Regions from separate parts of the Carnobacterium sp. CS13 genome, predicted to be linked through region 2. Evidence: a T-box and tRNA genes for the amino acid it is inferred to sense, from the RefSeq annotation. Region 2 holds a T-box; the other holds one or more tRNA genes.
The links. The T-box of region 2 lies ahead of ileS (isoleucine--tRNA ligase). A T-box ahead of a tRNA ligase gene usually reads a tRNA of that ligase, here a tRNA-Ile.
Positions count from the first base shown of each region.

Region 1: it has a tRNA-Ile gene. The T-box ahead of ileS (isoleucine--tRNA ligase) is inferred to sense a tRNA for this amino acid. The anticodon was not compared.

Region 1 covers NZ_CP067364.1:563,446-566,627, forward strand. Annotated here, with positions in the region: rRNA gene JHE06_RS02715 (23S ribosomal RNA) at 1-368, shown strand, start outside; rRNA gene rrf (5S ribosomal RNA) at 461-576, shown strand; tRNA gene JHE06_RS02725 (tRNA-Val) at 606-681, shown strand; tRNA gene JHE06_RS02730 (tRNA-Lys) at 683-755, shown strand; tRNA gene JHE06_RS02735 (tRNA-Leu) at 794-878, shown strand; tRNA gene JHE06_RS02740 (tRNA-Thr) at 900-975, shown strand; tRNA gene JHE06_RS02745 (tRNA-Gly) at 979-1,050, shown strand; tRNA gene JHE06_RS02750 (tRNA-Leu) at 1,103-1,191, shown strand; tRNA gene JHE06_RS02755 (tRNA-Arg) at 1,199-1,272, shown strand; tRNA gene JHE06_RS02760 (tRNA-Pro) at 1,318-1,391, shown strand; tRNA gene JHE06_RS02765 (tRNA-Ala) at 1,403-1,475, shown strand; tRNA gene JHE06_RS02770 (tRNA-Met) at 1,505-1,578, shown strand; tRNA gene JHE06_RS02775 (tRNA-Ile) at 1,597-1,670, shown strand; tRNA gene JHE06_RS02780 (tRNA-Ser) at 1,715-1,804, shown strand; tRNA gene JHE06_RS02785 (tRNA-Met) at 1,830-1,902, shown strand; tRNA gene JHE06_RS02790 (tRNA-Asp) at 1,952-2,024, shown strand; tRNA gene JHE06_RS02795 (tRNA-Gly) at 2,030-2,100, shown strand; tRNA gene JHE06_RS02800 (tRNA-Ile) at 2,109-2,182, shown strand; tRNA gene JHE06_RS02805 (tRNA-Ser) at 2,212-2,299, shown strand; tRNA gene JHE06_RS02810 (tRNA-Glu) at 2,319-2,390, shown strand; tRNA gene JHE06_RS02815 (tRNA-Ser) at 2,447-2,536, shown strand; tRNA gene JHE06_RS02820 (tRNA-Met) at 2,562-2,634, shown strand; tRNA gene JHE06_RS02825 (tRNA-Asp) at 2,682-2,754, shown strand; tRNA gene JHE06_RS02830 (tRNA-Phe) at 2,770-2,842, shown strand; tRNA gene JHE06_RS02835 (tRNA-Gly) at 2,851-2,921, shown strand; tRNA gene JHE06_RS02840 (tRNA-Ile) at 2,932-3,005, shown strand; tRNA gene JHE06_RS02845 (tRNA-Glu) at 3,036-3,107, shown strand.
Region 2 covers NZ_CP067364.1:842,869-846,050, forward strand. Annotated here, with positions in the region: gene JHE06_RS04045 (YlmH family RNA-binding protein) at 1-444, shown strand, start outside; gene JHE06_RS04050 (DivIVA domain-containing protein) at 526-1,206, shown strand; T-box leader at 1,202-1,417, shown strand; gene ileS (isoleucine--tRNA ligase) at 1,518-3,182, shown strand, end outside.

The sequences.
Region 1 (3,182 bases), 280 kb from region 2:
GTCGGTCCCAAGGGTTGGGCTGTTCGCCCATTAAAGCGGTACGCGAGCTGGGTTCAGAACGTCGTGAGACAGTTCGGTCCCTATCCGTCGCGGGCGCAGGAAATTTGAGAGGAGCTGTCCTTAGTACGAGAGGACCGGGATGGACACACCGCTGGTGTACCAGTTGTTCTGCCAAGAGCATCGCTGGGTAGCTATGTGTGGACGGGATAAACGCTGAAAGCATCTAAGCGTGAAGCCCCCCTCAAGATGAGATTTCCCATCACGTAAGTGAGTAAGACCCCTGAGAGATGATCAGGTAGATAGGTTGGAAGTGGAAGTACAGCGATGTATGGAGCGGACCAATACTAATCGGTCGAGGACTTAACCAATTTTTTAAACGGTGTCTTGGTTTCGACACGATGTTGCAAGAGAAAAACACTATCCAGTTTTGAGAGAACACCGTTCTCTTGATGAAAAAATGTGCGGTGGTGACGGCAAGAAGGTCACACCTGTTCCCATGCCGAACACAGCAGTTAAGCTTCTTAGCGCCGATGGTAGTGAAGGGTTTCCCTTTGTGAGAGTAGGACGCTGCCGCGCATTGATTCATTAAATTTAATTTATCCCATGGAGGTTTAGCTCAGCTGGGAGAGCATCTGCCTTACAAGCAGAGGGTCAGCGGTTCGATCCCGTTAACCTCCACCATGAGTCATTAGCTCAGTTGGTAGAGCATCTGACTTTTAATCAGAGGGTCGCAGGTTCGAATCCTGCATGACTCATAACTAAACATCTATGATGGATAGTTATGCTACGCTTAGCGGGTGTGGCGGAATTGGCAGACGCACTAGATTTAGGATCTAGCGTCGAGAGACGTGGGGGTTCAAGTCCCTTCACCCGCACCATTTATTCTTTTTACTGTATTAGCCGGCTTAGCTCAGTTGGTAGAGCATCTGATTTGTAATCAGAGGGTCGAGGGTTCAACTCCTTTAGCCGGCACCATTTGCGGAAGTAGTTCAGTGGTAGAACGCCACCTTGCCAAGGTGGAGGTCGCGGGTTCGAACCCCGTCTTCCGCTTACTAGACCAACTAGTAAGCAAGATTTGAAAAAATCATTGCTTGTTCTAAATGCCGGGGTGGCGGAACAGGTAGACGCACAGGACTTAAAATCCTGCGGTGAGTGATCACCGTGCCGGTTCGATTCCGGCCCTCGGCACCATTATTCAGCACCCATAGCTCAATTGGATAGAGTACCTGACTACGAATCAGGCGGTTAGAGGTTCGACTCCTCTTGGGTGCATTCCATTTTACATAATCAAGAATGGAAATACCAGATTTCAACATACGGGAAGTAGCTCAGCTTGGTAGAGCACTTGGTTTGGGACCAAGGGGTCGCAGGTTCGAATCCTGTCTTCCCGATTTAAAATGTTGGGGCCTTAGCTCAGCTGGGAGAGCGCCTGCCTTGCACGCAGGAGGTCAGCGGTTCGATCCCGCTAGGCTCCACTTTTAAGTTTTTAATTATTAGATATTTTGGCGGTGTAGCTCAGCTGGCTAGAGCGTCCGGTTCATACCCGGGAGGTCGGGGGTTCGATCCCCTTCGCCGCTATTACAATTGAAAGAGCTTGGACCTTTAGCTCAGTTGGTTAGAGCAGACGGCTCATAACCGTCCGGTCGCAGGTTCGAGTCCTGCAAGGTCCATTAGTCGTATCTTTTATGATTGATTACCTTGTATACATTATAACGGAGGATTACCCAAGTCTGGCTGAAGGGAACGGTCTTGAAAACCGTCAGGTGTGTAAAAGCACGCAAGAGTTCGAATCTCTTATCCTCCTTATCTTCATTTTTTATTCTTATTATCGCGGGGTGGAGCAGTTGGCAGCTCGTCGGGCTCATAACCCGAAGGTCACAGGTTCAAATCCTGTCCCCGCAATTATTATCATAGAACGCATATGATAAATAAATAGTACAATGCAAAAAAAGGTCTCGTGGTGTAGGGGTTAACATGTCTGCCTGTCACGCAGAAGATCGCGGGTTCGATTCCCGTCGAGACCGTTTTTGCGGGTGTAGTTTAGTGGTAAAACCACAGCCTTCCAAGCTGTTGATGCGAGTTCGATTCTCGTCACCCGCTTTTTTTATGGGCCTATAGCTCAGCTGGTTAGAGCGCACGCCTGATAAGCGTGAGGTCGATGGTTCGAGTCCATTTAGGCCCATTGAAATATATATTTTAGTTATTGGATTTGGGGAAGTACTCAAGAGGCTCAAGAGGCGCCCCTGCTAAGGGTGTAGGTCGCTAACGCGGCGCGAGGGTTCGAATCCCTCCTTCTCCGTTTTTAATATTTGAAACAAGGCCCGTTGGTCAAGTGGTTAAGACACCGCCCTTTCACGGCGGTATCACGGGTTCGAATCCCGTACGGGTCATAGCAATGAATTGCTTATAATTGAATGCAGTAAGTTGTTATAACAGTTGGAATTATGGAGGATTACCCAAGTCTGGCTGAAGGGAACGGTCTTGAAAACCGTCAGGTGTGTAAAAGCACGCAAGAGTTCGAATCTCTTATCCTCCTTATCTTCATTTTTTATTCTTATTATCGCGGGGTGGAGCAGTTGGCAGCTCGTCGGGCTCATAACCCGAAGGTCACAGGTTCAAATCCTGTCCCCGCAATTATTATCATAGAACATATATGATAAATAAATAGTACAATGCAAAAAGGTCTCGTGGTGTAGGGGTTAACATGTCTGCCTGTCACGCAGAAGATCGCGGGTTCGATTCCCGTCGAGACCGTTAATTGAATACTATGGCCCGGTAGCTCAGTTGGTAGAGCACTTGATTGAAGCTCAAGGTGTCGGCAGTTCGATTCTGTCCCGGGCCATTATTTATGCGGGTGTAGTTTAGTGGTAAAACCACAGCCTTCCAAGCTGTTGATGCGAGTTCGATTCTCGTCACCCGCTTTTTTTTTATGGGCCTATAGCTCAGCTGGTTAGAGCGCACGCCTGATAAGCGTGAGGTCGATGGTTCGAGTCCATTTAGGCCCATTAAATAAAAAATTACATTTTTGTACATAAGGCCCGTTGGTCAAGTGGTTAAGACACCGCCCTTTCACGGCGGTATCACGGGTTCGAATCCCGTACGGGTCATCTGAATATACTATAACTCCTAGCCTTTCAATAAGGTTGAGGAGTTTTTTTGTATTTGTAATTTGTACTGTTAGA
Region 2 (3,182 bases):
TCGACCGGACTAAAAAGAGAGTATTTTGGCGACATTATTTCCGATGGCGAAAAGTGGCAATTTTTTGTTGAAGACAGCATGAAGAGTTTCGTATTAAATCAAGTGGACAAAATAGGCAATGTTTCAGTGCGTATTGAAGAGAAAACCTATTTAGATATGCTGCTGCCGATCGACAGCTGGACTGTAGTACAAGAAACGGTTTCTTCTATGCGGCTAGACACAGTTATTGCTACATTGTTTAATATCTCTAGACAACGTGCTAAACAAATGGTTGAGTCAGGTAAAATAAAATTAAATTGGGCAGAAATAACGCGGCCTGATTTTGAATTAGGATTACTAGATATTGTTTCTGTACGTGGCTTTGGAAGGCTTCAAATCCAAGAAATCGAAGGAAAAACTAAAAAGGATAAATGGCGGATACAATTTGGGGTCTTGCATAAATAGCCTTGTTTAGGTATTCTAATAGTAAATCGTTTAATTAAAAGCTTAAGAGTACAATCAATTCAGATGATGGAGGTGTCTTAGATGGTGTTAACTCCCTTAGATATACATAACAAAGAGTTCCCAGTCAAGATGCGTGGATATGACCAAGATGAAGTAAATGATTATTTAGACCAAATCATTAAAGATTATGAAATGGTATTGAAAGAAAACCGCGAATTGGAAAAGAATTTAAAATTTTCTGAAGAAAAAGTGACTCATTACAATAATTTACAAGATGCATTAAACAAATCGATCATTGTAGCTCAAGATGCTGCAGATCGCTTGAAAGAGAATGCTGCTAAAGAAGCAGAATTGATTAGTTTAGAAGCAGAAAAGAACGCAGATCGTTTATTAGATGAAGCTGTTGCCAAAGCGAAAAAAATCACGACTGAAACAGATGAGTTGAGAAGACAAAGCAGAGTCTTTAAACAACGGTTACAGTTGATGATCGAATCACAATTGGAAATGGTCAAGAATGAAGAATGGGAAGATATTCTGAAACCTTCACAAGAAGAAGCATTAGAACTCCCAACATTGAAAGAAATGCTTTCTGATATCCAAGCAACAGAAGTTGATGACGAAGATCTTAAAGAGGAAAAGACAGAAACTGACGTATCTACTGAAACAACGGATGAAGGTACTTCGGCAAAAGAAGCAGAATCTGAAGAACAAGAAGAACAAACAGAAGGCACGTTGCCTGCAATTGAATTGCCAAAAGCATAAAACGATGAATGGGACAGAAAGCATTAAAAAACCTTTTTAGCGAGTTAGAAGATGGTGAAAGTCTAACAGGCCCTTTTTAGTGTCAGATCCCCCAGGAGTGTTGATTTGAATGTATTAGTAAAATCAGCCGGTTGATTTCCGTTAACAATTACTTGAGAGAAAACGTTTTGTTTTCTGAACTTGGGTGGTACCACGAGATTTCGTCCCTTTGAGGGGTGGAGTCTTTTTTTTGTACAATGAATTTGCAATTTAAAGGCCAAAGCAGTACGCTAATAAAATAAGCACCAGATTAAAGATGGAGGAATGAACTAATGAAAATGAAAGAGACATTGCAGTTGGGAAAAACTTCTTTTCCAATGCGTGGAAACTTACCTGTACGCGAAATGGAATGGCAAAAAGATTGGGCAGAAGCAGACGTTTATGAGCAACGTCAAAAATTAAATGAAACTAAGCCTACATTTATTCTCCACGATGGCCCTCCATACGCTAATGGGAACATCCATATTGGACATGCTTTAAACAAAATCAGTAAAGATATTATTATTCGTTATAAATCCATGTCAGGATTCCGTTCTCCGTATGTTCCTGGGTGGGATACACATGGACTGCCAATTGAACAAGCGTTAACGAATAAAGGAGTTAAACGTAAAGAAATGTCTGTCGCAGAGTTTCGTAAACTATGTGAACAATATGCATGGGAACAAATCAACAAACAACGTGAAGACTTTAAACGTTTAGGAGTTGCAGGGGAATGGGACCATCCTTATGTTACTTTGACACCAGATTATGAAGAAGCTCAAATCCGTGTTTTTGGAAAAATGGCCGAAAAAGGCTATATTTACAAAGGGCTGAAACCTATTTATTGGTCACCGTCTAGTGAGTCAGCTTTAGCCGAAGCGGAAATTGAATACAAAGATGTAAAATCACCTAGTATTTATGTTGCTTTTAAAATAGTTGATGGCAAAGGTTTGATCGACGAAGCTACTTCTCTAGTCATCTGGACTACAACGCCTTGGACAATTCCATCTAACTTAGGAATCGCAGTTCACCCAGAATACGAATACGCTGTGGTCGTAGCAGATGGCAAAAAATATGTTTTAGCAAAAGAGTTAGTTGAAACTGTTGCAGAAGAAATTGGTTGGAAACAAGTTGAAGTCATCAGCGAATTAAAAGGAAAAGATATGGAATTCATGACGGCTCAGCATCCATTATACGACCGGACGTCATTAGTCATTTTAGGCGATCATGTCACTCTTGACGCAGGTACTGGTTTAGTTCATACAGCCCCTGGGCATGGTGACGATGACTATATTATCGGTCAAAAATATAAATTGGGTGTTTTATCGCCAATTGATGACCGAGGCTGTTTCACTGATGAAGCACCAGGTCTGGAAGGCGTTTTTTATGATAAAGGCAATAAGATTATCACGGATATGCTAGAAGAAAAAGGCGCATTATTAAGTTTGAGCTTCTTTATGCATAGTTATCCGCATGACTGGCGCACAAAAAAACCGGTTATCTTCCGAGCAACTCCTCAATGGTTTGCGTCTATCGACAAAGTCCGTGAAGACATTTTAAACGCAGTTGAAGGCGTAGAGTGGGTTCAAAAATGGGGAATGCAGCGTCTATACAATATGGTAAGAGACCGTGGCGATTGGGTTATTTCTCGTCAACGCGCTTGGGGTGTACCATTGCCGATTTTTTATGGTGAAAACGGGGAACCAATCATTACTCCAGAAACAATCGATCATGTAGCGAAGTTGTTTGGCGAATACGGCTCTAATATTTGGTTTGAGCGTGAAGCAAAAGATTTATTGCCAAAAGGCTTTGTTCATCCTTCAAGTCCGAATAATAGTTTCACAAAAGAAACGGATATTATGGATGTTTGGTTTGACTCTGGATCTTCTCATGAAGCTGTCTTGAAAGGCAGGGCTAATTTGTCTTTCCCAGCTGATATGTATTTGGAAGGCTCTGAT